3 regions of the Luteimonas sp. S4-F44 genome follow, and region 3 is predicted to be linked to each of the others. Evidence: riboswitches for the same ligand, from Rfam matches in the RefSeq annotation. Region 3 holds a riboswitch; each other region holds the start of a gene.
What was found. A riboswitch is a leader RNA that binds a small molecule or an ion and turns the genes downstream of it on or off. The one in region 3 is predicted to bind cobalamin.
Positions count from the first base shown of each region.

Region 1: linked by a shared signal. The riboswitch ahead of MNO14_RS15760 (ribonucleoside-diphosphate reductase subunit alpha) and the one ahead of btuB (TonB-dependent vitamin B12 receptor) in region 3 are both predicted to bind cobalamin.
Region 2: linked by a shared signal. The riboswitch ahead of metE (5-methyltetrahydropteroyltriglutamate--homocysteine S-methyltransferase) and the one ahead of btuB (TonB-dependent vitamin B12 receptor) in region 3 are both predicted to bind cobalamin.

Region 1 is NZ_CP093340.1:3,489,109-3,498,843, reverse strand. It holds gene MNO14_RS15765 (ribonucleotide-diphosphate reductase subunit beta) at 12-1,061, opposite strand; gene MNO14_RS15760 (ribonucleoside-diphosphate reductase subunit alpha) at 1,290-3,773, opposite strand; cobalamin riboswitch at 3,898-4,102, opposite strand; gene MNO14_RS15755 (LysR substrate-binding domain-containing protein) at 4,240-5,256, opposite strand; gene MNO14_RS15750 (M14 family zinc carboxypeptidase) at 5,392-8,001, opposite strand; gene MNO14_RS15745 (TonB-dependent receptor) at 8,115-9,735, opposite strand, start outside.
Region 2 is NZ_CP093340.1:186,660-196,394, reverse strand. It holds gene MNO14_RS00900 (short-chain fatty acyl-CoA regulator family protein) at 1-588, shown strand, start outside; gene MNO14_RS00895 (FecR domain-containing protein) at 1,000-1,317, shown strand; gene metE (5-methyltetrahydropteroyltriglutamate--homocysteine S-methyltransferase) at 1,351-3,669, opposite strand; cobalamin riboswitch at 3,879-4,111, opposite strand; gene MNO14_RS00885 (NAD(P)H-dependent oxidoreductase) at 4,130-4,840, opposite strand; gene MNO14_RS00880 (LysR substrate-binding domain-containing protein) at 4,953-5,882, shown strand; gene MNO14_RS00875 (hypothetical protein) at 5,930-6,346, opposite strand; gene MNO14_RS00870 (oxidoreductase-like domain-containing protein) at 6,390-6,575, opposite strand; gene MNO14_RS00865 (phosphatase PAP2 family protein) at 6,607-7,446, opposite strand; gene MNO14_RS00860 (transaldolase) at 7,448-8,416, opposite strand; gene MNO14_RS00855 (CoA transferase) at 8,448-9,638, opposite strand.
Region 3 is NZ_CP093340.1:1,618,336-1,628,070, reverse strand. It holds gene MNO14_RS07360 (efflux RND transporter permease subunit) at 1-3,172, shown strand, start outside; gene bioD (dethiobiotin synthase) at 3,222-3,923, opposite strand; gene MNO14_RS07350 (GAF domain-containing protein) at 3,996-4,478, shown strand; gene MNO14_RS07345 (TfoX/Sxy family protein) at 4,475-4,831, shown strand; cobalamin riboswitch at 4,852-5,071, shown strand; gene btuB (TonB-dependent vitamin B12 receptor) at 5,204-7,075, shown strand; gene lldR (transcriptional regulator LldR) at 7,543-8,346, shown strand; gene lldD (FMN-dependent L-lactate dehydrogenase LldD) at 8,358-9,500, shown strand; gene dld (D-lactate dehydrogenase) at 9,497-9,735, shown strand, end outside.

The sequences.
Region 1 (9,735 bases), 1.8 Mb from region 3:
TTTGCGATGCCTCAAAGATCGTCGAAGCCGTTGTCCGAATTCGTCTTCTTGTACGACGCGTTGCGCATCTCGAAGAAGTCGGTCTTGGTTTCGGTGAAGTTGTCGGCGTAGGCCTTGATCCACGGCATGACGTTGTCGGTGGTCTCGGTGTAGAGCTTCTCGATGCCGAGCATGCCGGACATCTTGTTGGCGCGGTACTTCACGTAGCGGATCATCTCGTCGACGTCGATGCCGTCGATGCCGTCGAGCACTTCGCCTGTCCACTGCACTTCCAGGTCGATCGCGTGGGCGAAGGCCTTGTGCACGTAGTCGGTGAGCTCGTTGGTCTGCAGCTCCGGGTTCTCGCCGACGATGGCGCGGATCACCTCGCTGATGAACTTGGTATGGGCCAGTTCGTCTCGGTTGATGAAGCTGATGATCTTGCCGGTGCCGGTCATCCGGTTCTGGCGGACCAGGTTGTAGAAGTACGCGAAGCCCGAATAGAAGTTGATGCCTTCGAGGATCGAGGACTGGATCAGCGAGCGCAGCAGCGTCTCGGCGGTCTTCTCGCGCATGAAGTCGTCGTACGACTCCATGATCGGCGCGTTGCGCTTCTGGATCGTGGGATGCGTGCGCGCGATTTCGAAGACGCGGTTCTGGTTCGACAGGTCGGTGATCGAGGCCAGGACGTAGCTGTAGCTCTCGTTGTGGATCACTTCCTGCTGGCCGATGATCGCGGCGTTGGCGTGCGCGGCCGGGTCGGTGATGTACTCGGCGACGTTGTAGATGAAGCGCGTCTGCGGCGAGTCGAGCGTGGCCAGCAGGCCGATGATCGAATCGTAGGCGTTCTTCTCGCGCGCCGAGAGCTCACCGTACTGTTTGGCGTCGCTCTTCATGTCGACCTCGTCTGGAATCCAGAAGTTGGTCGAGAGCTCCTTGTAGGCGCGATAGAACGACGGGTACGGGATGTCGTTCCAGTTGAGGATGCCGGACGTGCGCCCGTTGATGATGCCGGTCGAGCGGTTGGGATGGCGTGGCTCGAGGATCTTGATGCGATCGAGCGGCGTAGAAGTCGTGGCCATGATTGCGTTTCTCGTGTTTCGTGTCGCGTGCGATCAGCAGAACCGGGGTCAGAGTGCATTTTTTCGTTGCACTCTCGAACCGGGGTCAGTGGATAAATGCACTCTGACCCCGGTTTAAGTCAGGAGGCGCGCCGAAGGCGCGGAGGTGTGGAAGCCAATGAAACGGGGCCCGCGGTTCGCGAGGCGAACCGTGGGGAGCGACAGCGCGAATGCGCTATCGCGTTCCCTTTAGCTACTGCACCACTCGCATTCGGCGATGTCGATGTCGTTGGAGCGCACGTAGTACGTGGTCTTGATGCCTTCGCGCCAGGCGGTCATGTGCAGCTCGAGCAGGGTGCTGGCGCGGATGGTGCTGGGCACGTACAGGTTGAAGCTGATCGCCTGGTCGACGTGGCGCTGGCGACGCGCGTTCTGGCGCACGGACGCGAACTGGTCGACCTTGTAGGCGCCCTTCTCGTAGAACGGCCAGGTCTCGAGCGACAGGCCGGGGGCGGCAACCGGACGCCGGTAATCCTTCTTCTCCTCGTAGTAGAACGCCGAGTAGATCGGGTCGATCGACGCGGTGGAGCCCGCGATCTGCGCGGTCGACATGTTCGGCGCGACCGCCATCAGCCAACCGTTGCGCATGCCGTTGACGCCGACCTTGGCGGCCAGTTCCAGCCACGCGGGCGAGTTGTAGTCGCGGTCGCGGAAGTAGGCACCAGTGTGCCAGTCGCTGCCGGCGAACACCGAGTAGGCGCCCTTTTCCTTGGCCAGTTCCATGCTCGCCTGTACGGTCAGGAAGTTGATGCGCTCATACAGCGTGTCGCTGAAGTCCTCGGCCTCGGGCGTGTTCCAGTGGATGCCCTTCTGCGCCAGCAGGTGATGCCAGCCGAACGTGCCCAGGCCGATCGCGCGGTACTTCTGGTTGGTGATCGTGGCCTGCGGGACGGGCAGCTGGTTGAGGTCGATGACGTTGTCGAGCATCCGCACCTGGATCGGGATCAGCCGCTCGAGCACGTCGGTGATCAAGTCGCCCTGGCCTTCCTGCGGCACGATCGCCCGACCCAGGTTCACCGACGACAGGTTGCACACGACGAAGTCGCCGGCCTGCTTGGTGGTAACGATCTGATTGCCGGAGATGATCTCCTGCATCATCTTCGTCGGGCTCATGTTCTGCAGGATCTCGGTGCACAGGTTCGACGAATAGACACGGCCGACGTGCTTGTTCGGGTTCTTCCGGTTCACTTCATCGCGGTAGAACATGAACGGGTTGCCGGTCTCGAGCTGCGACACCATGATCCGCTTGAAGATCTCGATCGCCTTGACGGTCTTGCGCGAGATGCGCTCGTCACGGACGACTTCCTCGTACTTCTTACGGAACGTGCCCTCGCCCTTCTTTTCGTCGAAGAAGTCCTGCAGGTACCAGCCCTTGACGCGATGGACCTCGTGCGGATCGAACAGGTACCAGTCGCCGCGGCGCTCGACCGCCTCCATGAACACGTCGGGGATGCACACCGAGGTGAACACGTCATGGGCGCGCAGGCGCTGATCGCCGTTGTTCAGGCGCAGATCCAGGAACGCCTCGATGTCGCGGTGCCACACGTCCAGGTACACCGCGACCGCGCCCTTGCGCTGGCCCAGCTGGTCGACCGACACGGCGGTGTTGTTGAGCTGCTTGATCCACGGCACCACGCCGCCCGAAGAATTGGGCACGCCGCGGATGGCCGAGCCCGACGAGCGCACATAGCCCAGGTACGCACCGACGCCGCCGCCGCCCTTGGAGACGCGGGCGATGTCGGTGTTGGAGTCATAGATGCCCTGCAGCGAGTCGTCGACGGTGTCGATGAAGCACGACGACAGCTGGCCGCCGACCTTGCCGGCGTTCTGCAGCGTCGGCGTCGCCACGGTCATGTACAGATTCGACAGCGCCCAGTAGGCCTCGCCGACGAGCTGCATGCGGCGCTCGCGGCCGCCGCGGGTCTCGTTCTGCATCAGATACAGCGCGATGGTGAGCCAGCGCTCCTGCGGCAGTTCGAACACGGCGCGCGAGGTGTCGGTGGCCAGATAGCGCGTGGCCAGCAGATACAGGCCGTTGTAGGCGAACAGCTTGTCGCGCTCGGGCTCGATCATGCGTCCGGCTTCCTGCAGTTCCTCCTTGGAGTAGGCGCGCAGGATGTCGTTGGAATAGATATTGCGGTCGGCCAGCGACTCCTGCAGGCCGACATAGGAGCCGTACTTCTGCTCGGCGTCGTAGAAGCGGTTGCGGCTGGCGCGCTTGTACAGGCGGTGGAGGTACAGGCGAGCGGCGAAGAACTCCCACTCCGGTGCGGTGACGTCGACGCGGGCCTCGGCCTCGCGGATCAGGTGGTCAACCAGGTCGTCGGCGTTGACCGCGTCCTTGCGTTCGACGAAACCGAACACGCTGCGCTTGTAGTCGACGATATCGAGTTGCGGGAACTCGCCGTGGACGCGGTCGATGCTGCGCTCCAGGCGCGCGCGGTCGTACGGGATCCGGCGGTTGCCGGCTTCCTTGGTGATCCAGGTGGAGACGTCGGTGTCGACGTCAGGGGTTTCAGCAGTTGCGGTATGCATGGCAGCGCTCGGGGGCGGCGGCACCACGTCGTCGGCGTCGACGGCGGACGGCGCCACAGGGGTGGGGGAGGCGATCGGGGTCGGGGGCGCGTCTGCGGGCGTCGAAGGGGCGGTCGAGATGGTGTCGTGGCTGGTCATGCGTCCTCTCTCTTCTTTTGGTGTCCAGTGCATTCGCGCACGCCCCGGCCCGCCCGCGTCGGGTCCGGTGGCTGCGGACGACCCGCCCCTGTACGGAGCGTCCACAGCCGCAAACCGCGCGTCGTGCTTTCGCGCGGCTGTCGGCAGGGTACGGACTCATGGGCGAAGGCGGCGCCTTCGTCCCGCCGCGTACCGAATCGCTCCGGTGGCGGGTGGGACGTTCCCAATTACCGCTGCGGGGCAGCACCGGACTGGCGTGGGGCGTCACCGGTGTCCCGTTTTTCATCCACAGACGTTGTGGCTGCGGAACCGACGGGCCCAAGATAGTGGGGTGGTCGGGCAGCGTCAACGCTAAATGTGGGGCGGGCACCCGGAGCCGCGTCAGGCCGGGAATCGTGCGGCCTCGGGCGGCCGCCGGGTGCGGGGCGATGCAGATCCGGCTGCGCCAGGCAACCCCGCCAGACGCCTATTCAGCTACGGCGACCGCCGTCCGCGCGCGCTGGACAGCGGCGGTCGCACGCGACCAGCGGCGCCAGTCGGGGGCCGGAATCGGCAGCGGCTGGTCGTGGTCGAGCAGTCGGCGCAGATCGACCGCAGCGTAATGCGGCGCCAGCGCCTGGACCAACGCGAAGCCGAAGTCGCGCAGGACCCGGTCGCGGCGCAGCAGCACCCAGGTGATGCATTCGGGCAGCAGGCCGTCCTCGACCGGCGGCGCGACCAGGCCGTCGTCGAGGTCGGCGCCCATCTCGTCGACGATCCCGACCCCCAGGCCGGCGTGGACGTAGGTCCGGATCAGCGCGCCGTCGCGCGCGGTCACCGCGAGGTCGGCGCGCAGGTCGGCAGCGGCGAACGCGCGTTGCAGCGACGAGGCGGGCTGCCGGCTCGATTCGTAGCTCACCAGCGGCACGCCGGCCAGGTCGCGCAGGCCGATCGGGCGCGGCAATGCCGTCAGCGGGTGGCCGGCCGGCACCAGCACCCGCCGGCCCCACCGGTACAGCGGAATCGCCACCAGGCCCGGCGGTGGGGCGCCGGTGCCGCTGAGGATCGCCAGGTCGGCATGGTGTTCGGCCAGCAGCCGCAGCGACTCGGCATCGCCCCCAGGCACCACGTGCACCGCGACCTCGGGCCAGTCGTTTTTGAGCGCCTGCAGCGCCGGCGGCAGCGCGTGGCGGGCCTGGGTGTGGGTGGTGGCGATGCGCAGCAGGCCCTGCGCCTCGCGGCGCAGGTTGTCGGCCAGCGCCTGGATGTTGCCGGCCTCGGCCAGCAGGCGGCGGGCGTGCGCGAGCACCTGCCGGCCCTCGTCGGTCAGCGCGGCGAGCGCGCGCTGGCGGCGGGTGAACAGCAGGAAGCCGAGCGAGTTCTCCAATTGCGCGAGCTGTTTGGACAGGCCCGACTGCGTCGCGTGCAGGCGGCGGGCGGCCAGGGTGATGTTGTGGCCGCATTCGACGATGGCGACGAAGCTGCGCAGTTGGGTGAGGGTCATGGCCAGGCCCGTGCCGACGGCGGGAATGTCGTGGCAGCGCATGGTCGCCCACGGACGCGACCGGCATGTCCCGCGGGCGACAACACTGTGTGCCGCGATCCGGCGACGCAGCCAGGTCGCGGCCATCGTCGGCGGCTAGCGACGCCCGGCCGGCACCAACTGGTCGGACAGCAGCAACGCGTTGAGCAACAGCCGTTCGGTGCCGTGCCAGTACTTGCGGTGCGCCGGGTCGTCGGCGAACAGCACGACGTTCCCGCGCCCGGTCGCGGCGACGACCGCCCACGGCGCGCCGCCGAGCCGGGCGCGGTTGCGCACCGAGACATAGCCGTTGACCAACGGCGCGTCGTCGATGCGCACGACCGTGGAGAAGCGGTCGCGCGCCGGTGGCAGGACCACCGCGCTCTCCTTGTTGACGAAGAGCGCGCGGCGCGGCACGCCGAAGGCCAGCGGATGGCTGATGTCGGCATCGGCCGAGACCAGGTTGCCGGAGATGCGGTCCTCGGCCAGCAGGTCGCGGCGGTCGCCGAAGTCCGCGCGCGCGGTGTCGTCCTCGTCGCGGGCCGGGGCCTGGCCCAGGCCGTCGGCGAGCTTGTGATCGATCGCCCACTGCGAGGCGCTGCCGAAGGTCACCAGCGAACCGCCGGCACGGACCCAGCCGCGCAGCGCCTCGACCGTCGCCTCGCTCCAGTCCTCGTAGTTGCCGCCGGCCAGCACGAGGCTGGTGTAGTTGCCCAGCGGCGCGCGCGCGAGCTGGGTCGGGTCGAGCCGGGTCGCCGGCCAGCGCAACTGCTCGCTCAGCGCGAACCAGGTCGAGCCGATCTCGGTCGCGTTGACGCCCTGGCCCATGACCAGCGCGACCCTGGGCTTGCGCAGCGGACGCACGCTGTCGCTGCCCAGGTCGATGCCGGCCACGCTCTGCCCGGTCGACAACGCATGCGCGCGCACCCCGGCCTCGCGCGTGGCGGCATCGACCGCCGCATGCAGCGCCTCGGCCGCCAGCGTCTGGCCGGCGACCGGCACCACCAGCGTGCCGTAGGAGAACGCGATTTCGCCGTCCGCGGTGCGCGCGGTGAACGGCTGGAATGCGCTGCGCACGCGGATGTCCTGTGCCAGCAGCGCGGCGAGCACGCGCGGTGCGGCCTGGTCGCGCCAGTCGATCGCGTAGGCGTAGCGCGCCTGGCCACCGACGATGCCGGCCTCGGCCGGCGGCAACGCCTGCACCCGCTCGCCCAATGCCGGTGCGCGGCGCGCGCGTGCGAATGCGATGCCATAGGCGTGCGCGATCGCGTACGAGGTGCTGCCGTAGACGCTCTCCTTCACCTCGGGCGTGGTCTCGAAGATCGAATGCACCAGCCGGAACTGCGGCTGCGCCGACGGCACGACGTAGGCGCTTCCGGGCGAGAACGTGGTGCCGTCGATCGTCGTCTCGCGCGCCAGCGCATGGACCTCGATGCGGTGGAGCAGCAGCAGGTCGAGCAGGCGCCGGGTCAGCGACGGGTCGTGCGCGTCGCCGAATACGAACGCGGCCGCGTCGTGGCGCCGGCCCTGGCTGAGCGCCGAGCGGAAGAAGTCTTTCTGCAGCGCCAGCAATCCAGGCTTCTCGGCGACCGCGCCGCGCACCGTCGCCAGCCCGGTCGCGACCTGGTTGCGAATCGTGAAGCGGAATTCCAGCGGGCCGCCGGCGGTGTCCTGCACCAGGCCGCGCGAACTGCCCTGCTCGACAGTGACGCCGACCCCGCCGTGGAAGTCGGGATAGGTCGAGCCGTAGACCGGCGAGAAGTTGTCGAAGTTCTCCTTCGTGTAGTACAGCGAGCCGAGCGCATCGAGGCCCTGGGCATGGTAGCGCGCCAGCGTGACGTTGAAATCGTAGGAGGCCTGCGGCAGCAGCGGGCTGTGCATGCTCGACGGCGACGGCTCGAAGTAGTACGTGCTGCCGGCGCCCATTTCGTGGAAGTCGATCTGCACGTTCGGCGTCCACTGGTGGAACAGGTCGATCTTGGGCCGGGTCTCGCGCTGGGTGACCGCGAGCCAGTCGCGGTTGAGGTCGGTGAAGTAGTGGTTGGTGCGCCCCATCGGGAACGGCTCGACGTGCTCCTTGTCCAGCGGGTCGGCGACCGGCGGGTTCGACTTCCACGCGTTGTGCCAGTTCGCCGCGCGGTCGCGGCCGTCGGGGTTCTGTGCCGGGTCGATCAGCACGATCGCCTCGTCGAGCCAGCGCGTGGTCTGTGCGCCGCGGTGCGCGGCCAGGTAGTAGGCGGTCAGCAGCGCGGCCTCGCCGCTCGAGGTCTCGTTGCCGTGCACGCTGTAGTACAGGCCGACGACGACCGGCAATTGCGGGGGCACGGCCGCCGCGGGATCGCGCTGGGTGGCGTGCGCGGCGCGCAGCGCCTCGAGCCGGCCGTGGTTGGCGGCCGAGGTGACGATGGCCGTGACCAGCGGGCGCTCCTCGTAGCTGCGCCCGGTCTGCTGCAGCGTGATCCGGTCGGACACGCGCGCCAGTTCGCGGAAATAGTCGACGATGCGGTCGTGCCGCGTGTAGTGGGTCCCCAGCGGATAGCCAAGGAACTGCTCGGGCGTGGGCACGTCGGGGTCGAAGTCCGCGGCCTGGGCCTGGGGAAAGTAATAAGCGTTCTGCGCGATCGCGACCAGCGGCAGCAGCGCGAGCAAGGCCAGCAGCAGCCGCATCGGCGCGCTGCGGAACAGGTGGCCGCGCCCGGAGGCGCGGTAGAGAGGAGCGTCGGGCATCGGCGTATCCGGTGAGAGGCGGCGCCTGCGCAAACGCGCGGATGCGCGTCGTTGCAGAAGCGCCGCTGAGGGCGCGGGGATCGGGTGCGAGGAGACGGCGGCGGACGGGCCGGTCAGAACCGGTAGTCGAAGCCCACCTGGAAGTAGCGCCCGCGCAAGTCGTACTGGCTGAAATCGTAGGGCGCGCGGATGCCGGGGAAGGACGCGTCGTGCGGCGGCGTTTCGTCGGCGATGTTCTCGACCTTGGCGTAGAGCGTCAGCTTCTCGATGCCCGACCAGGCGAGGTAGAGATCGAACTGGTCATAGGCGTCCACCCGCGACTGCGCGGCGCTTGCCGCGGCACTGGCCTTCTGGTCGTAACCGCCGATGCGGTACCAGGTCAGGCCGGTGTCGAAATCGCCGATCTTCCAGTCCAGCGTCGTCGTCGCCTTATTGCGCGGCAGCGACGGGCCGAGGTTGCTGCCGGCGTAGTCGACCAGCGGACCGCCGATCGTTTGCGGGCGCTTGTAGGCGAGCACGTGGGTGAACACACTCGACAGCCCGAAGCTGCCCGCATTGCCGGTGTGCCAGCGCTGGCGCAGTTCGGCATCCAGGCCCGAAGTCTGCAGTTCGCTCAAGTTCTGGTAGCGGTTGTAGACGGCCACCAGCTTGCCGCGTGCGTCGCGTACGACATCGGCCGGGTCGTTGGTCTGCACGATCGTGGCGGTGTTGCCGGTGCCCACCAGGTTGTCGAGCTCCACCCGGTACCAGTCCAGGCTCAGGCTGGTGTCGGCCCACGGCGAGACGACAACGCCCAGGTTGTAGCTGCGCGTGCGTTCGGGATCGAGGTCGGTGTTGCCGACAGTGAAGAACGTCGGGGTCTGGCGCGAATCGGGGACATCGGGATCGAAGGGATCGACGACCGAGCCGTAGGCGATGCTGGTTGAGGCCGAGTTCTCCGACAGCGATGGCGCGCGGAAGCCGCGCGAGGCCGAGGCCCGCACCAGCAGCGCATCGAGCGGCTGCCAGCGCAGTCCGGCCTTGGGCGAGAACGCGCTGCCGAAGTCGCTGTAGTGATCGCCGCGTCCAGCCAGTTGCAGTTCCAGCGTTGGGGTCACCGGCACATTGACCTCGGCGTAGACCGCGGCGACATCACGGTCGCCGTCGACCGCGGCGATCGCCGGGCGCACCTGCAGGCCGGCGTCGATCTGCCACGGGTTGCGCGAGACCAGCGACTCGTGGCGCCACTCGGCGCCGGCCGCGAAGCCCACGGTGCCGGCCGGCAGCTCGAACAGGCTGCCCGAGACCTTGAAGTCGACGCCGGTCAGCCGAGAGTCGGCCGGCCGCAGCGTGCTCAGCGCGATCGCGTCGAGCACGGCCTGCGGCGTCGTCGACGGCGCATGCAGGTTCAGGCTGCCGTCGGCGAGGGCCTGCGCCAGCGTCCAGCGGTTGGCGAAGCCGCCGGCAACGGTTTCTTCCTCGTTGCTGCGCGCCGCGAACGCCGCGGCCTCCCAGTCCCAGGTGTCGGAGAACCGGCCGCGCACGCCGCCCAGCACCCGGTAGGCGGTCGAGCGGTTGGTCTTGAGCGACTGGCCCAGGTCGAAGAACGTGTACTCGATCGGCGTGGCGACGCCGTAGGGGTTGTAGGGGTTGCCGGCCGGCAGCAGGTTGGACACCGGCTCGGCCAACCCGGTCTGCGCGTTGAGTGCGAAGCGCCCGCCCTCGAGCGTGAAGTACGGGCTGGAGCCGAACAGC
Region 2 (9,735 bases), 1.4 Mb from region 3:
CGCATCGGTCTGTCGAACTACTACGCCGGCGCGCTGGTGATGCCCTACGGCGCCTTCCTCGACGCCGCCCAGGCCGAGCGCTACGACATCGACCGCCTCGCCCATCGCTTCGGTGTCGGTTTCGAGGCCGTCTGCCATCGCCTGAGCACGCTCGCCCGCCCCGGCCGGCCGGGCCTGCCGTTCTTCTTCGTGCGCGTCGACCGCGCCGGCAACATCTCCAAACGCCACTCGGCAACCGACTTCCACTTCTCCCACGTCGGCGGCGCCTGCCCGCTGTGGATCGTCTACGAGGCCTTCAACCAGCCCGGCCGCATCCTGACCCAGGTCGCACGCATGCCCGACGGCCGCCGCCACTTCTGGCTGGCCCGACAGGTCGAGAGCGGCCCGACCGGCTACGGCCGCCAGCGCAAGACCTTCGCCGTGAGCCTGGGCTGCGACCTGCGCCACGCCGACCGCCTGACCTACTCGCGCGGCCTCGACCTCGACGACCCCGCCACCGCCACCCCGATCGGCCCGGGCTGCAAAGTCTGCGAACGCACCGACTGCGTCCAACGCGCCTTCCCGCCCCTCCGCCTCCCGCCCCTCTGAACACCGGGGTCAGACCGGTGGCGTCGGGGCATGTTCGCCTCCTAGCGATGGCGTGCCAGTGACAACGCCTTTGCGACGGCGAGCGACGCCATTAGAGCGTCGCTCGCCGTCATATGAGGATTTGCACGCTGTCCGGTATTAGTCGTCGAGGAGGTTGGCCTGCCAGAAAGTGACGCCGGCCCAGAAGGTGTGGTCGCGGTTTTCGCGTTTGTGGAAGCCGTGACGCCGGCCGAGTGCGTCTGCGCCACCGGCGTCTGCGAGCGCCGCGAGATGACGCTCGAACACAAGACCCGCATCACCTCAACACCGACACCCGGCTGCGCGAGGCCTGCCGGCCGCGCGAGCGCACGATATTCCTAGACCACGACCGCGCGGCTCAGCCGCGACCTCGACGCGCCTCAGATCGGCAGCTTGCGCAAGCCCGCCGCACCGGCCTGGCTGTCGGGCCGGCTGGTGTTCGAGGATGCGACGCTGGCCGAGGTCGTGGCCGAGTTCAACCGCTACAGCCACGAGCGCATCGTCATCGAGGACGCGGCGCTGCAGGCACTGCGGGTGACCGGCGTGTTCCGCAGCGATGCGCCGCTGGCCTTCGTCGGTGCGCTGTGCGAGGCCTACCCGATCGTGGCCGACGCCAGCACGCCGGGCCGCCTGCGCCTGCGCCACGACCCGGACCGCCACGCCAGCCACGCGCCCGGCCAGACCGGGCGCCACGCCGTCGCCCAGCACTGACGACGATCGCGGCACCCGGCCTCGACCCGCAGGCTAGGCGGTCACCGCCGCAACCGGCTCGGCCTGGCTGCGCTGCGCTTGCGCACGCAGCGTACGCGCGGCCGCCACCAGCGCCGCCAGCGCCGCGCGCGTTTCCGGCCAACCGCGGGTCTTGAGCCCGCAATCGGGATTGACCCACAACTGGGCGACCGGGATCGACTCGGCCGCCCGGCGCAGCAACGCGGTCATCTCTTCGACATCGGGCACGCGCGGGGAATGGATGTCGTAGACGCCTGGGCCGATGCCGTTGGGATAGCGGAACCGGACGAAGGCCTCGAGCAGTTCCATGCGCGAGCGCGAGGTCTCGATCGAGATCACGTCGGCGTCCATCGCCGCGACCGCCTCGATGATGTCGTTGAACTCCGAGTAGCACATGTGGGTGTGGATCTGGGTGGTGTCGGCCACGCCCGACGCGCTGATGCGGAAGCTTTCGACTGCCCAATCCAGGTACCCCGCCCAGTCGGCGCGGCGCAGCGGCAGCCCCTCGCGCAGCGCCGGTTCGTCGATCTGGATCACGCCGATGCCGGCGGCCTCCAGGTCGGTCACCTCGTCACGCAACGCCAGCGCGATCTGCCGGCAGGTGTCGGCGCGCGACTGGTCGTCGCGCACGAACGACCACTGCAGCACCGTCACCGGGCCGGTCAGCATGCCCTTCATCGGCCGCGAGGTCAGCGACTGCGCGTACTGCGACCAGCGCACGGTCATCGGCGCCGGACGCGCGACATCGCCATAGATCACCGGCGGCTTCACGCAGCGCGAGCCATAACTCTGCACCCAGCCGTTTTTGGTGAACGCGAAGCCGTCGAGCTGCTCGCCGAAGTACTCGACCATGTCGTTGCGCTCGAACTCACCGTGGACCAGCACATCCAGGTCGAGCTCCTCCTGCACACGCACGCAGTGCGCGATCTGCTCGGCGATGAACGCATCGTAGTCGGCCTGGCTCAGCTTGCCGGACTTGTGCGCGGCGCGCGCCTCCCGTACCTCGAGCGTCTGCGGGAACGAACCGATCGTGGTGGTGGGCCACAGCGGCAGCGGGCGCAACGCGTCCTGCGCAACCCGGCGCGCGGCATAGGACGCGCTGCGGCGCGCCGCGGACGCGTCGAGCGCGGCCACCCGCGCCGCGACCTCGGGCCGCCGCACACGCGGCGAGGCGCGGCGCGCGGCGATCGCGTCGCGCGCCCGCGCCAGCGCCGGCTCGGCGGCATCGGGGTCGGCCAGGGCCTCGGCCAGCAGGCGCAGTTCGTCGAGCTTCTGCCGGGCGAAGGCCAGCCAGCTGCGCAGCTCGTCATCCAGCGACGTCTCGCCCGCCAGATCCACCGGCACATGCAGCAGGGAACACGACGGCGCCAACCACACCGGATCGTCGCCGCGCGCACTGATCGCATAGCGCGCCAGCACCAGTGCGTCGTCGAGCCGCGTGCGCCAGATGTTGCGGCCATCGACCAGCCCCAGCGACAGCACGCGCCCGGCCGGTAACGCACCGAGTACCGCGTCGAGCTGTTCGCGCCCGCGCACCAGATCGACATGCAGGCCGTCGACCGGCAAGGACGCGGCCAGCGCCAGGTTGTCGTCGAGCGGCCCGAAGTAGGTCGTCAGCAGCAGCTTCGGCCGCGCGCCCTCGGCAAGCGCCGCGTAGGCACGGCTATAGGCCGCACGCACCGCCGGATCGAGGTCGAGCACCAGCGCCGGCTCGTCGATCTGCACCCAGGCCGCGCCGGCGGCCTGCAGCCGCGCCAGCAACTCGGCGTACACCGGCAGCAGCGCATCGAGCAGCGCGAAACGATCGCTGCCGTCAACAGTCTTCGACAGCCACAGCAGCGTGACCGGGCCGAGCAGCACCGGCCGGGTCTCGATGCCTTCGGCCTTGGCTTCCAGGTATTCGCGCACCGGCTTGTCGTCACGCAGTGCGAAGCGCTGGCCGGCCTGCAGTTCGGGGACCAGGTAGTGGTAGTTGGTGTCGAACCACTTGGTCATCTCCAGCGCATGCAGGTCGATGCCGTCCTGCTGATGACCCCGCGCCAGTGCGAAGTAACCCGCCAGCGGATCGGCATCGGCCAGCGCGCGGTAGCGCTCGGGGATGGCGTCGACGCCAAACGCGGCATCAAGGACCTGGTCGTAGAGCGAGAAGTCGTTGCTCGGCGGCGTGGCGACACCAGCCTCGCGCTGCAGGCGCCAATGGCGCAGGCGCAGTTCGCGCGCCACTGCCTGTAACTGCGCGGCGTCGGCCTCGCCGCGCCAATGACGTTCGACAGCGCGCTTGAGCTCGCGTTTGCGGCCGATGCGGGGAAATCCGAGATTGGTGATGCCGGTCATGGTGGATGCGTCCTCAATGCGTGGGATTGAGGAACGAAGGGTCCGCATGGTGTGCGCCGCGCCTGCGCGCGCCCGCCTGCCACACGGCCGACCTTCGCCCCCTCGGGCGAACCGGGGCCTGCGTGCGGACGTGCGGGACCGGCCGCGACATGCGCGGCGCGATGCCCGTGCACCTCCCCGCGGAGGCCCCAGGTCGTACGTCCGCACCTGTCGACGCGGACGGCCAAGGCAGGTCTTCGGGCTCATGGACGGGCCACCTGCGAGGTGGCGGGCCTACTGTCCGTCGCTTCCCGGCCCGGACGGGCGCCAGTGCATTGACGGGGGTCGTTTCCAATTACCGCTGCGGGGCAGCGCCGGAATTGCCGCATCGCGGCGCACCGGCTTCCCTTTTAATCATCGCTTCATTCGCATGAAGAGATGAACCTTGGCGGCGACACGGTAGCCCCGACCGCACGGGCGGTCAAGCGGGCATCGCCTCGGCGGCCGTCTCCCGCGCATCGGCCTCATCGGCCAGGCGATCGACCAGCGCATCGACCGCGGCCTCGGCGCACGCGATCGACGCCGCCAGCCGGGCATCGGCGAACTCGTCGTACTCCACCGCGACCCGGTCGAACGCGGTGATGCCCATGTAGCGCAACGGCGTCATGACGCCCTGCTCGACCAGGTTGTCGCCGGCGTTGCGACCGCCGGGGTCATAGCCGTGATCGCCGCGCGCGCCCAGCAGCACGGCGCGGCGGCCCTGATCGGCGAGCATCGGCCAGTACGGCGCGCCGGTGCGCGCGCGATCGAAACCGAAGGTGCGGCCCACGCGCACGATGTTGTCGATCCAGGCCTTGACCGGCGCCGGCATGCCGAAGTTGTACATCGGCACCCCCATCACCACGAGCGGGCTGTCGAGCAGTTCGTCGATCAGCGCATCGCTCTGCGCCAGTCGCTCGATCATCCACGGCGCGCGTTGCGCCGGCGGCGTGAACGCGGCATGGATCCAGTGACCGTCGACATGCGTCGGCGGCGTCAGGCCGAGATCGCGATAGACGATGCGATCGCCAGGGCGGCGCTGCCGCCAGCGCGCGACGAAGCGGGCGCCGAGCCGGCGGGTGTGGGAGCCGTGCGGGACCTCGCCCGAGCAACCGGGACGGGCACTGCCATCGAGATGGAGTAAGCTGAGCATGATTCACCTGTCGAACATGGGAGAGAATGCGCGCCGAGGCACACCGGCATGATTGGCGCCAACCGGAACCCCGACAAACGATGTTTTCTCGTCCAATGGATGAATTGCGCTCATGCACACGCGTCCCGCCCGTCTGCCCCCGCTGAGCGCGCTGCGCGCGTTCGAGGCCGCCGCGCGGCGACAGAGCTTCAAGGCCGCGGCCGAGGAGTTGTCGCTGACGCCCACGGCCGTCAGTCATCGCATCCGCCAGCTCGAAGACTGGCTGGGCCTGCGGCTGTTCGCACGACAGGTGCGTCAGGTGCGGCTGACCGAAGCCGGGCAACGCCTGTACCCGAGCGTGCGTGGCGGCTTCGACGGCATCGCCGCCGCCGTCGCCGACCTGCAACGGCAGACGCGCCGGCCCGCCGTAACGCTGAGCACGACCCGAGGCTTCGCCGCACGCTGGCTGCTGCCGCGCCTGCCCGCGCTCGCCGCCGCGGCGCCCGAGATCGACCTGCACCTGCACGCGGCCGACGACCCGGTCCGGTTGGCCGCCGGCGGCGCGGACCTGGCGATCCGCTACGGCCCCGTACCGGGTCCACAGGTCGAGGCCTGGCCGCTGCTGCCCGGACGGTTCATTCCGGTCTGCGCCCCCAGCCTGGCGCTGGCCGGCACACGCGCGCTGGCAACCGTGCCGCGGCTGCGTTACGCCTGGCGATTACAGGACGCCCACACCCCCGACTGGCCGCGCTGGTGCCGCGCCGCCGGCCTGCCGGATACGCACGGCGGCGAACTCGGGTTCTCGGACGAAGCGCATGCGATCCAGGCCGCGATCGCCGGTCAGGGCATCGCACTGGCGAGCGTCGCCCTGGTCGCCGACGCGCTGGAAGACGGCGTGCTGCAGATCCCGTTCGGCCCTGCACTCGACGGCCACGACTTCCGGCTGCTGGCCGCACCCGGTACCGCACACACGCCGGCCGTCGCCGCCGTCGGTACCTGGCTGCGCGCCGAAGCCGACGCGTTCCTGGCCCGTCACGCCGCGCGCTTCGACGTGGTTGCGTAAGCGCAGCCGCATGAGTCAGTCGGCCGCTCTGACTGGGATCGGTGACGTCAGCTGTTCCACGTAAGACCGAGCACCGCCTCGCAGCGCTTGATCACCGCGGCGCCGGCCTCGGACTGCACGATGCGCTTGTCGTCTTCAAAGAATTTCGCGAACTCCCGCCTCACCCGATAGGCAGCCCCCGAAGACGCCGTGACCATCGAATCGTCCACCCCTTCAATGACTGCACCCGGGAGCGAATTCATATGGATCTCGCCCCGCACGGCCAATTGTGCGCACAGGCCTGCGTAATACGCCTTGCGCTCATCGCCAGCGGTCAACCCATCTCCCGAGAAGAATCCCGCCATGTGGAAGCCTTCGTGGGCGATGAGATCGACCAGGTTCGCCACCGTCCTGGCGCGGTCATCGAACAACGGCACGGCGAGCGCCACGCGCGGCGCGCCCACGCCGACCCAGCGCTTGGTCATCCAGCGTCTCCCCCTTTCAAGCCAATCCCGGCAAAGACCGACGTCAGTCAGCCCCCGGATGCCGCGCGCGCCACGCGGCCAGCCGGGCGCGGTAGTCGGCCATCGCGTCGGCGTACAGATCGTAGACGCAGATCGGGCAGCCGCTGTCGCAGCAGTCGCTGGGCAGCGGGGCTTCGGGCGGCTCGGGCCGCGGATCGGGATCGGGATCGGGGGCAGGCGTCGTGGTCATCGCGCGGCCATTGTCGCGCAGTAAGCCGGGCTCAGCGGTCGTCGGCGGCCGGCAACGGCGACAGGCGCAGCGCGGCGGTCTGCGCGTCGCAGCCCTCGGGCTGCGCACCGCGTGCGCGCTGGGCGGCGACTTCGGTGCGCGCCGCCGCCAGGTCGGCCAGGAACGCCGGTTCGGCCTGCAGCCGCGCGAACGTCGCCGCGCCCACCACCTGGCCCTGCACGATGTCGCTGTACCAGTGCACATTGCAGACCAGTCGGCTCTCGCCGAAGCTGCGCCCGCGCTGCAGCAGCGGATCGGCGCGGTCGGGCGCGATGGCGGTCAGCGCCAGCGCCCAGGTCCAACCGATCGCGGTGTGGCCCGACGGATACGAGCCGCTGTCGCGCAGGTGCGCGGCATCGTCCGGCGTGCAGATCGGCGCGCCATTGGCCAGGAACGGCCGACGGCGCTGCCAGTGCAGCTTGGCGGCGCGGCCGTCGATCGCGGCGTCGGCGAGGCTGCGCCGCAGCAGCCGCACCAGGTGCGGGGTGTGGGTCGTGTCGATCGGCACGCCGAGCGCGCAGGCGTAGAGGTCGACCGCCTGCGGGAAGTCGAGGTCGGCATCGATCGCCGCCTGCTGCCAGCGCGGGGTCTCGCGCAGCGCCAGTGCGCGGGTGGCGATGGCCTCGTCGAGGGCCCGCGCGGCCGAATCCGGCGCGGGCGGCGCGGGCAGCAACGCGCGGCTGTCGAAGCCGGGCGCATCGAGGTAACCGACACTGACGCCCGGGCGGTGCTCGGGCACGACGACCGGCGCGGCTGCGGTGGACCGCGGGCCGCCGGCGCAACCGGCGACCAGCAGCGCCACCAGCACGCCCACGGCGCGCCGGATACGCATCTCAGCCGGCCTGCAGCCGCTGGGCGATCGTCTGGCGCAGCGCGGCGAGATCCTTGGCGAACGCGGCGATGCCGTCGCGCAGCTTTTCATCGGCCATCGCATCGGCCTTGAGGTCGCGCGCGAAGCGCTCGGCGTCGACCGGCGGGTCGATCCGGCCATCGCCCTTGCCCGGCGTCAGCGCGCGCGCCAGCGGGCCGTGCTCGGCATCCAGCGCTTCGAGCAGGTCGGGCGAGATCGTCAGCCGGTCGCAGCCGGCCAGCGCCTCGATCTGCGCGGTCGAGCGGAACGAAGCGCCCATCACCACGGTGGGCGAGCCGCGACGCTTGAACTCGGTGTAGACGTCGCGCACGAAGCGCACGCCCGGATCGTCGTCGATCGTCGCCGGCACCTCGCCGCGCGCGACATGCCAGTCGAGGATGCGGCCGACGAACGGCGAGATCAGGAACACGCCGGCCTCGGCGCAGGCGATCGCCTGGCTGCGGTTGAAGATCAGCGTGAGGTTGCAGTCGATGTCCTCGCGCTGCAGCTGCTGCGCGGCGCGGATGCCTTCCCAGGTCGCGGCGATCTTGATCAGCACGCGCTCGCGGCCGACGCCGGCATCCTCGTACATGTCGATGAACTGGCGCGCTTTGGCGAGCGTGGCCTCGGTGTCGTGCGACAGGTCGGCATCGACCTCGGTCGACACCCGGCCCGGCACCAGGCCGGCGAGCTTGCGGCCGACGCCGATCGTCAGCCGGTCGACGACCTGCCGGACCAACGCGTCGGGATCGCCGTCGATCCTTCGTGCGCGCTCGAGCTCACGCTCGATCAGCTCGGCATAGATCGGCAGGTCCAGCGCCTTGCGCACCAGCGTCGGGTTGGTCGTGCAGTCGACCGGCTTGAGCCGCGCGATCGCGTCGGCATCGCCGGTGTCGGCGACGACGACAGACATCGTGCGCAGTTGGTCGAGCTTGGATGCGGCAGCGGACATGGACACCTCGGGTTGGGACGTGGACCGCCGCTCAGGCGGAATCGCCATTGTCGCGTCCACCGGCGTCCAGGGCCACCCTGACCGCATCGGAGTGCTGGCCCAGCGTGGGCGCGGCGAACGGAGCGGGCCCCGGCGTGCGTCCGAAGCGGATCGCCTGGGCGACGCCGCGGTAGCTGCCCAGGGTCGGATGCGGGATCGTGGTGACGATGCCCTCGGCCAGCACCTGCGGATGCTCGAACATGTCCTCGACCGCGCGCGCCGCCGCGCACGGCACCGCATCGCCGAAGCGCGTCTCCCAGTCCAGCGCATCGCGCGCGGCCAGCGCCGCGTGCAACTGCGGCAGGATCTGATCGGCATGCTCGGCGCGCTTGCGCACGCTGTCGTAGCGCGGGTCGGCGGCCAGCGCTTCGAGCCCGGTCAGCGCACACAGCGCCTGCCAGAACCGCGGTGTATTGGCCGAAATATAGAGCCAGCCCGAACGCGTGGGATGCAGCCCGGTCACCCCGCCCGAGCGCATGTCGCGGCCGATGTCGAGCGCCTCGCCTTCGGCCCAGACCATGCGCGCAGACTGCATCGCCAGCGCGCTGCGCAGCAGCGAGACGCCGACGAACTGGCCTTCGCCACTGCGTTCGCGTTCGTACAGGGCCGACGACACGCCAGCCGCCAGCAGCGCGGCCGCGTAGTAGTCCACCACCGAGCCGTAGACCAGCTCCGGCGGGCCGCCGCGCTTGCCCTGCAGCGTGCAGATACCGGTCATCGTCTGCAGTACCTGGTCGTAGCCGGCCTTGTCCTTCAGCGGCCCGGTCTCGCCGTAGCCGGTGACCGCGCAGTAGATCAGCCGCGGGTTCATTGCCGACAGCGTCGGAAAGTCGATCGCCAACCGCTCGGGCACGCCGGGCCGGAAGTTGTGCACCAGCACATCGGCCTCGCGCACCAGCCGGTAGAGCACCGCGCGGTCGTCCTCGGCCTTGAGGTTGAGGGTGACGCCGCGCTTGCTGCGGTTGATGCCGAGAAACGCACGACTCTCGGCGGCCAGCGTGGAGGGGTAGTTGCGCAGGTTGTCGCCGTCGGGCGGCTCGACCTTGATCACGTCCGCGCCCTGGTCGGCCAGCAGCGCACAGCCGTAGGGGCCGGCGATGTAGGCGCTCAGGTCCAGCACGCGGATGCCGCTCAGCGGGCCGGGCGCGCCGCCGCGGTCATGGGCGAAGGGGGAATCCGTCATCTCGTCCGATATCCATTCAACGCGACAGCGCAGGTCCGGGGCAGTCTGCGCGACGCGTGCGCCGCGAGCCATGCGTCCGACCTATGTTCTCCCGCCA
Region 3 (9,735 bases):
CACCGACATCTTCATCCGCAAACCGGTGCTGGCGATGGTCGTCAGCCTGTTCATCCTGCTGTTCGGCCTGCGCGCGTTCTCCGAGCTCAACGTGCGCCAGTATCCGGAGTTGCAGAACGCGGTCGTCAACATCAGCACGACCTACTTCGGCGCCGACGCCGACCTGATCCAGGGCTTCATCACCACGCCACTTGAGCGCGAGGTCGCCAGCGCCGAAGGCATCGACTACCTTACCTCCACAAGTTCGGCCGGCGTGAGCGTGATCCAGGCCTACATCCGCCTGGACTACGACCCCAACGAAGCACTCACCCAGATCGCGGCGAAGGTCAACAAGCTGCGCAGCGAGTTGCCGGCCGAGTCCGAGGACCCGGTGATCGACCTGCAGCAGGGCCAGCAGGTCGCGGCGATGTACGTCTCGTTCGCCAGCGCCACGCTCAACGACAACCAGATCACCGACTACCTCACGCGCGCGGTCGAGCCGAAGATCGCGACGATCCCGGGCGTGCAGCGCGCCGAGATCATGGGGCCGGGCGCATTCGCGATGCGCATCTGGCTCAAGCCCGACCGCATGACCGCGCTGGGCGTCACCGCCAGCGACGTGCACGCCGCGCTGCAGGCCAACAACGTGCTCTCGGCGCTGGGCTCGACCAAGGGCCAGATGGTGGCGGTCGATCTCACCGCGCGCACCGATCTGCGCACACCCGAGGAATTCCAGGCGCTGGTGGTGCGCGAGGCCGACGGCGCGATCGTACGTCTGGGTGACATCGCCGATGTCGCGCTCGGCTCGGAGAACTACGGCTCGTCGGTGCGCATCAACGGCGCCTCGGCGACGTTCATGGGCATCTATGTTTCCCCCGATGCCAATGCGCTGGACGTGATCGCCGACGTGCGCCGGGCCTGGGACAACGAAATCGTGCCGCAGCTGCCCGAAGGCATCGAGGCGACAATTCCCTACGACAGCACCGAGTCGATTCAGGACGGCATCAACGAGGTCATCCGCACGATCGTCGAGGCGGTGATCATCGTAATCGTGGTCATCTATCTGTTTCTGGGCTCGCTGCGCAGCGTTCTCATCCCGGCGATCACTGTGCCGCTGTCGCTGGTCGGCGCGCTATTCCTGATGCTGTTGATGGGCTTCACGATCAACCTGCTGACACTGCTGGCGATGGTGCTGGCGATCGGCATCGTGGTCGACGATGCGATCATTGTGCTGGAGAACATCCACCGCCATATCGAGGAAGGCATGACGCCGTTCGACGCCTCGATCCGTGGCGCGCGCGAGTTGGCGTGGCCGGTCGTGGCGATGACCACGACGCTGGTGGCGGTGTATCTGCCGATCGGCTTCCAGGGTGGGCTGACCGGCGTGTTGTTCACCGAGTTCGCCTTCACGCTGGCCGGCTCGGTGCTGCTGTCGGGTGTGATCGCACTGACACTCACGCCGATGATGTGCGCCAAGATCCTCAAGGCGCACGGCGAGGCGAGCAAAAGCCGGTTGGAGCAATGGCTCGATCAGCGCTTCGACAAACTCCAGCACGGTTACCAGCGGCGCCTGCACGGTGCGCTGCAGACTCGCGGCGTGATCCTGGCTTTCGGCGCGGTGGTGTTGGTGTCGTGCGCATTCCTGTACATCGGCGCGCCCAAGGAACCCGCGCCGATGGAGGATGAGGGCTTCGTGTTCGCGATCGGCAGCGCGGATGCCGCGAGCACGCTGGACTACGTCGAGCGCTACACCGAAGAAATGTCCGACGTGGTGAAGCAGATCCCGGAGATCAACGACTTCTTCCTGTTCAACGGCGGCTTCGGCGGCATGGGCGGCAGCAACAGCGCGATGGGCGGTTTCGTGATGAAACCCTGGAGCCAGCGCGACCGCTCCACCAACCAGGTGCTGCAGCAGGACCTGCAGCCCAAGCTCGCCGAGATCACCGGCCTGAACATCTTCGCGCTGGTACCGCCGTCCCTGCCCTCGGCCGGCGGCGACGGCGGCGGCGAGTTCCTGATCGGCGGCATCGGCTCGCTGGCGCAGCTGTCGGAGATCGCCGACGAAGTCGTCGCGCGTGCGCAGCAGAGCCGACGCTTCATTTTCCTGGACAAGGACCTGAAGATTGACAAGCCGCGTGTGGAAGTGCAGATCGACCGCGATAAAGCGGCGCTGCTGGGCATCGACATGCGCACGCTGGCGGCCGACATGAGCGCCCTGCTCGCCGGCGGCTACGTCAACCGCTTCGCGATGCAGAACCGTTCCTACCGCGTGATCCCGCAGGTGCAGCGCGCCGACCGGCTCAACGCCGAACAGCTCGGCAACTACTACACCCGGACCCGCAGCGGCGAACTGATCCCGCTCTCGACGGTGGTCTCATTCAAGGAAAGTGCGCAGCCGCAGTCGCTCAAGCGCTTCCAGCAGCTCAATGCAGTGGGCATCACCTTCGCGCCGCGGCCGGGCGTGACCAAGGGCGAGGCGCTGCGGGTGCTCGACGAGATTGCTGCCGACGTGCTGCCGCAGGGCTACAGCGTGGACTATGCCGGCGAGTCGCGGCAGTTCAAGCAGGAAGGCACGACGATGCTGATCACGCTGGCATTCGCGTTGGTGATCATCTTCCTGGTGCTGGCCGCGCAGTTCGAGAGTTTCCGCGACGCGCTGATCATGCTGATCACCGTGCCGATGGCGATCAGCGGCGCGCTGCTGGTGCTCAATGCGCTGGCCCTGGTGTCGGGCATCCTGCAGTTCGCCGGCATCGAGGCCTTCCCCGGCATGTCGATCAACATCTACACGCAGGTGGGTCTGGTCACCCTCGTGGGCGTGATCTCCAAGCACGGCATCCTGATCGTGGAGTTCGCCAACAAGCTGCAGATCAACGAGGGGCTGATCAAGACCGAGGCGATCGAGCAGGCCGCCGCGATCCGCCTGCGGCCGGTGCTGATGACGACTGCCGCGCTGGTGTTTGCGATGGTGCCCTTGCTGATCGCCAGCGGTCCGGGCGCGGCGGCGCGCTTCTCGATGGGGCTGGTGATCGCTGCCGGCATGTCGATCGGCACCGCGTTCACGCTGTTCGTGCTGCCGGCGTTCTACCTGCTGCTGGCGCGCGACCACAGCCATGACCGCGACGCGGCCGCCGCCACCGACGCCGATGGGCGCGACGGCGATGCAGCAACACCGGTGCCGCAGGGGCATTGAGTCCACCTGGCATCCGCGGCTCGTGCCGCGGGTGCCACCCACCCTTTGATCATGATCGACGCGGCAGCGCGTCGATCCAGGCCGGATCGAGCACCAGGGCGCCGGTCTCGGGGCCGCCCCCGTCGCCGACGAACGGCAATACCCCCAGGCACGGCGCAGGCAATGCGTCGGCGAGCAGGCCGAGATAGTCGTCGGCGCGCGAGAACTCCGGATCGATCCGGTTGCCGACCCAGCCCACGAGCCGGCAGCCGTCGGCCGCGATTGCGCGTGCGGTCAGCCGGGCATGGCTCAGGCAGCCGAGCCGGAGCCCGACCACCAGCACCACCGCGCCGCCCAGCCACTGCGCCAGGTCCGCATGCTCGATGTCCTCGGCCAGCGGCGCGGCCCAGCCGCCGGCGCCCTCGACCAGCACCACGTCGGCCGTGGCGGCCAGCCGCGCGTGCGCCGCGTGCAGCAGGCCGGCCTCGACGACCACGCCGGCCGCGCGCGCGGCCAGGGTCGGCGCGGTCGCTTCGGGCAGTGCCACCGGGTTGACGTCGGCGTACGCCGGCCGGGGCCGGCTGGCGGCCTGCAGCGCCAGCGCATCCTCGTTGCGCCAGCCGCCGTCCTGCCAATCGCAGCCGCTGGCGACCGGCTTCATGCCGACCGCGCGGCGGCCGTCGGCGCGCAAGGCCTGCAGCAACGCCACGCTGGCGTGGGTCTTGCCGATGCCGGTATCGGTCCCGGTGACCAGACACGTGCGCGCGCTCATGCCGGCACGCCGGTCGAGACGCCTGCGACGACGCGGCGGGGCGGGCGCGACCCCGCTGCTACACTGCGCGACATGTTCACTTCCACACCTCTGAGCGGCAGCAAGGCCGACCAGTATGCCGCGCTCGCGGCGCAGGCCCGCGCCCTGCTGCACGGCGAATCCGACCCCATCGCCAACGCCGCGAACCTTTCGGCGCTGGTCTATCACGCGCTGCCGCACCTCAACTGGGTCGGTTTCTATTTCTATGACGGCACCGAACTGGTCGTCGGGCCGTTCCAGGGCCTGCCGGCCTGTGTGCGTATTCCGCTCGACAAAGGCGTGTGCGGCGCCGCGGCGCGCACCCGGCAGACCCAGCGCATCGACGACGTGCATGCGTTTCCCGGTCACATCGCCTGCGATGCCGCGTCGCGATCCGAAGTTGTCGTGCCGCTGGTCGCCGGCGACCGCCTGATCGGCGTCTTCGATCTCGACAGTCCACTGCCGGCCCGGTTCGACGCCGACGATCAGGCCGGGCTCGAAGCGCTCGCGCAGCTCTACGTCGAGCACGCACGTTGAGCGCGCCGAAGCTGCGCAACCTGGGCCCAAGGTCGGCGGCGTGGCTGCGGCAGGTGGGGCTGCGGACGCGCGAGGATCTCGAGGCGGCGGGCGCGGTCGAGGCCTTCGTGCGCGTGCGCCGGGCGGGCTTTCGGCCCAGCCTCAACCTGCTGTACTCGATCGAGGGCGCGCTGCTGGATTGCCACTGGCAGGACGTGCCCGAGGCGCGTCGCCTGCAACTGGCCGAGGCCGCCGAGGCGGCGACCGCGCAATTGCCCGACACGCGCGCACGGACCGCGGCCGGCCCAGTCACCACGATCCTGCACGACGCGGGCGATCGCGACGACGCGATGCCGGACACTACCGAGCGCTGAACCGGCGAAGCGCTGGCGTACAATCGCGCCTGCTTCGCGGTGACCCGGCCTGTCCGGGTTGAAACGGGAAGCCGGTGACGGGCGCTGCGAGGCGACCCCATTCCGGCACTGCCCCCGCAACGGTAAGCGTGTGCAAGCGTCGCTTCTCGCCACTGTGCCCTGCGCACGGGAAGGCGCGACGCTTGGGCTCAGAACGCCCACGCGCAAGTCCGGAGACCGGCCTCGAAGTTCCACTTGATTGCGATGCGGCGGGCATTGCGACGACGTTCCGGGCGTTTCCTGCGCCTGGACGGCGGTCCGTGCGCGCCCGTTCCCGCGATCTTCGCCAGCCCGCCCGACGCGCGTTTGATGCGCGCGCGTAAGGAGACCGCAATGCCGTTCCGCACCCTGACCATGGCGATCGCCACTGCCCTGCTCGCTCCGTCAGCGCTCGCCGCCCCCGGCGAACTCGATGCCGTGCTCGTCACCGCCAACCGGACCCAGACCGCGCTGGCCGACAGCCTCGTGCCGGCGCAGATCATCGACCGCGACGAGATCGAACGCAGTCAGGCGCGCGACCTGCCGGAACTGCTGCGCGGCCGCGCCGGCATCCAGATCGGCAACAGCGGCGGCCCGGGCAAGCTGACCTCGATCTTCCTGCGCGGCGCTGAATCCGACCATGTGTTGGTGCTCGTTGATGGCGTGCGCATCGGCAGCGCGACCGCCGGCATGCCAGCAATCCAGGACCTGCCGGTCGACCAGATCGAGCGCGTGGAAATCGTGCGCGGCCCGCGTTCGAGCCTCTACGGCTCGGAGGCGATCGGCGGCGTCATCCAGATCTTCACCCGCCGCCACGAGGGTGCGATCTCGCCGCACGCGCGGATCGGTGCCGGCAGCCACGGCCTGCGCGAAGCCAGCGCCGGCATCGGCGGCCGCAGCGGGCGGGGCTGGTTCGGCGTCGATGCGGCGTTCCAGCGCACCGACGGCATCGATGCCTGCCGCGGCTCGGCGGCGCTGTTCCAGGGCTGCTTCGTCGACGAGCCCGACCGCGACGGCTACCGCAACCGTTCGCTGAACCTGCGCGCCGGTGTGCAGTTGACCGACGCGCTGCGCCTGGAAGGCCATGCGCTGCATGCCGACGCGTTCAACCAGTACGACGGCAGCCTCTTCGGTGGCAACGAGGCCGACACCGTGCAGCAAGTGGCGGGCGGGACGCTGGTCTATGCGCCTTCCGACGTCGTGCGCCTAACCGCGCAGGCCGGCCGCGCCTACGACAAGTCGAGCACCTACTTCCGCGATGCCGACACTGGCACGCGCAGCGATGTTGGCCGCATCGACACCCGCCGCGACACCGCCTCGGTGCAGGCCGACTTCGGTCTGGCGCCAACCCAGAGCCTGAGCCTGGGCTTCGACTGGCAGGCTGACGAGGTCGACAGCGACACCCGCTACGCGGTGACCGCGCGCGACAACTACGCGACGTTCGTCGAGTACCGCGGTCGCTTCGGTGCGCATCGCCTGCAGGCGAGCCTGCGCCACGACGACAACGAACAGTTCGGCGGTCACGGCACCGGCAGCCTGGGCTGGGGCATGGACCTGGCCCACGGCTTCCGCGTCACCGCCAGCGCCGGCACCGGCTTCAAGGCCCCGACCTTCAACGACCTGTACTACCCCGGCTCCGAGAGCCCGGACCTGAAGCCGGAACGCGCCAAGAGCATGAACCTCGGGATCGCGCAGCAGGCGACCCAGTGGCGCTGGTCGTTCGACGTCTTCGAAAGCCGCATCGACGACCTGATCGTGTTCGTCTATCTGCCGCCGGACTATGTCGGTCGCGGCAGCAACATCGACGAAGCCCGCATCCGTGGCGCCGAGCTGACGTTCGCGACCACCCTCGCCGGCTGGGACCTGTCGACCGAGTTGAGCCACGTCGACCCGCGCGACCGCAGCGAAGGCGCCTACCGCGACAACCTGCTCGCCCGACGCGCGCGCAACAGTGGCCGGCTCGACATCGACCGCAGCGTCGGCGACTTCCGCATCGGCACCACGCTGCGCGGCGCCGGCAGCCGCTACGACAATCCCGCCAACACGCTCCGCGTCGGCGGCTACGGCACGCTCGACCTGCGCGCGGCGTGGGCGTTCGCACCGGCCTGGACGCTCGAAGCAAGGGCGACCAACCTGCTCGACAAGGACTACGAGACGGTGGCGTGGTATCGCCAGCCCGGGCGCGAGTACGGGCTGGCCCTGCGCTGGCAACCGTCCGCACGCTGACGCGGCGCCGGTCGCGGTCAGGATGCCCCTGCACCGACCGCGACTTGGCCGCATCGCCCGGCATCGGCGAGACCATCGGGCGTCAACACCTCGGCACGGACAGGCAATGCGACGTCTTCGTCGTAGGCGCGTCGAGCGGCATGAGCACACGGCTGGTCGCGCCCCCCTGCCAGCTCGACTATGCAAACGCGTCTCGACGGGCGGCGGCGCGGTTTCGAGGGCGTCACCGACCGTACGCTCGCCCCGCGCGTCCACTGCGAACATCGACTCGCGATGTATTGGTGTGACCAATGATCTGAGACTTTGGTCGTCTTGACGATAAATGCGCTCGTTTCGTTACACTCGTCGCACATCGCCGGCCCATCGTATTTAATTTGGTCGTACCAATTCGATCTCGAATCGCCGGCGCGAACGCGGCGATGCCTGGCCGGCCAGCACGTTGCAAGCGAACTGACATGGAGTCCCGGATGCGCCTTCCCGCCCCTGCCACCCGCCCCGATACCATCGGCGCGCGTCGCGTGCGTCTGTCCGACCAGGTTGCAGAACGCGTGCTGGCGCTGATCGATGCACGCGCGCTGCGCCCCGGCGACCGCCTGCCGCCCGAACGCGCCCTCGCGCTCGAGCTGGGCGTGTCGCGCACTGTCCTGCGCGAGGCGATCGCCCGCCTCGCAAGTCAGGGTGTGCTGCATGCGCGCCAGGGCGGTGGCACCTACCTGTGCGCGCACGACGCGCCTGCCTTCCCGCGCATCGCACCGCTGCAACCGTTCCTTGGCGTGTTCCGCAGCGATCCGGAGTACCGCTACGACGTGCTGGAGATCCGGCACGGCCTGGAGGGCATGGCTGCCTGGCACGCCGCGCTGCGTGCGACCGATGAGGACCGCGCGCGAATCGCCGAGGCCTTCGACGCGATGACGGCGCTGCACGGTCGCAACGACCCGGCCGGCGAAGCGCGCGCCGACGCCGCATTCCATCTGTCGATCGCCGAGGCCTCGCACAATCTGGTGCTGCTGCAGGTCATGCGCGGGATGTTCGACCTGTTGCAGACCAACATCTCGCAGAGCCGGGAAATGCTCTACGTCTCGGCGCGCACGTTCGAACCGCTGTTGGTGCAGCACCGGGCGATGCGCGACGCCGTTCTGTCGGGCGATCCCGAGGCCGCCCGCGCCGCCGCGCACACCCATCTTGCGTTCGTGCACACCTCGCTGCGCGAACTCGACGAGAACGAGGCGCGCCGCGCCCGTGCCTCGCGCCTGCCGCCGTCGCACAGCTGAAGGCTGCTGCCATGATCATTGCCGCCTCGACCGACTACCGCGCCGCCGCCCGGCGGCGGCTGCCGCCGTTCTTGTTCCACTACATCGACGGCGGCGCATATGCCGAACAGACCCTGCGCCGCAATGTCGCCGACCTGGAAGGCATTGCCCTGCGCCAGCGCGTGCTGCGCGACGTCGCCGACCTGGACCTGTCGACCGAGCTGTTCGGCGAGCGGTTGGCATTCCCCGCGGCGCTCGCGCCAGTCGGACTGAGTGGCATGTACGCACGTCGTGGCGAGGTCCAGGCGGCACGCGCGGCGGCTTCGCGCGGTATCCCCTTTACGCTGTCGACGGTGTCGGTGTGCGCGATCGAGGAAGTCGCCCCCGCGATCGATCGGCCGATGTGGTTCCAGTTGTACGTGCTGCGCGACCGCGGCTTCATGCGCGCCGCACTTGAGCGCGCACAGGCCGCCGGTTGCAGCACGCTGGTGTTCACGGTCGACATGCCCACGCCCGGCGCGCGCTACCGCGACGCGCACTCAGGCATGAGCGGCCCCAACGCGGCGATGCGTCGCCTGTGGCAGGCGGCCACGCATCCGCGTTGGGCCTGGGACGTGGGCCTGCACGGACGACCGCACGACCTGGGCAACATTTCCGCCTACCGCGGCACGGCGACCGGACTGGCCGACTACATCGGCTGGCTGGGCGCGAACTTCGATCCGTCGATCTCATGGAAGGATCTGGAGTGGATCCGCGCGTTCTGGCGCGGGCCGATGGTCATCAAGGGCATTCTCGACCCCGACGATGCGCGCGACGCGGTGCGCTTCGGTGCCGATGGCATCGTCGTCTCCAACCACGGCGGGCGTCAGCTCGACGGCGTACTGTCGACCGCACATGCACTGCCGGCGATCGCCGACGCGGTCGGCGGGTCGCTGAAGATCCTCGCCGATTCCGGCGTGCGCAGCGGGCTGGACATCGTGCGGATGCTGGCGCTGGGCGCCGATGCGGTGCTGCTGGGCCGCGCGTTCGTCTACGCGCTGGCCGCGGCCGGCCAGGCCGGAGTGGCGCACCTGCTCGACCTGCTGCAGCAGGAAATGCGCGTGGCGATGACGCTGACCGGTGCACGCACCGTCGCCGCTATTGGCCGCGACACCCTGGTCGCGCCGCCGCGATGACCCCACGCCTGGTCGCCCAGGGGCTGGTCGACCGGCTGCGTGGCATCGTGGGTCGCGGCCATGTGCTGACCGGCGACCGGGCAACGCGGCGCTATCGCAAGGGCTACCGCTTCGGCGACGGTCCGGTGCTCGCGGTCGTCCGTCCGGGCAGCCTGGTCGAGTTGTGGCGCGTGCTGCAGGCGGTCCTCGACGCCGGCGCAATCGTACTCATGCAGGCGGCCAACACCGGCCTGAC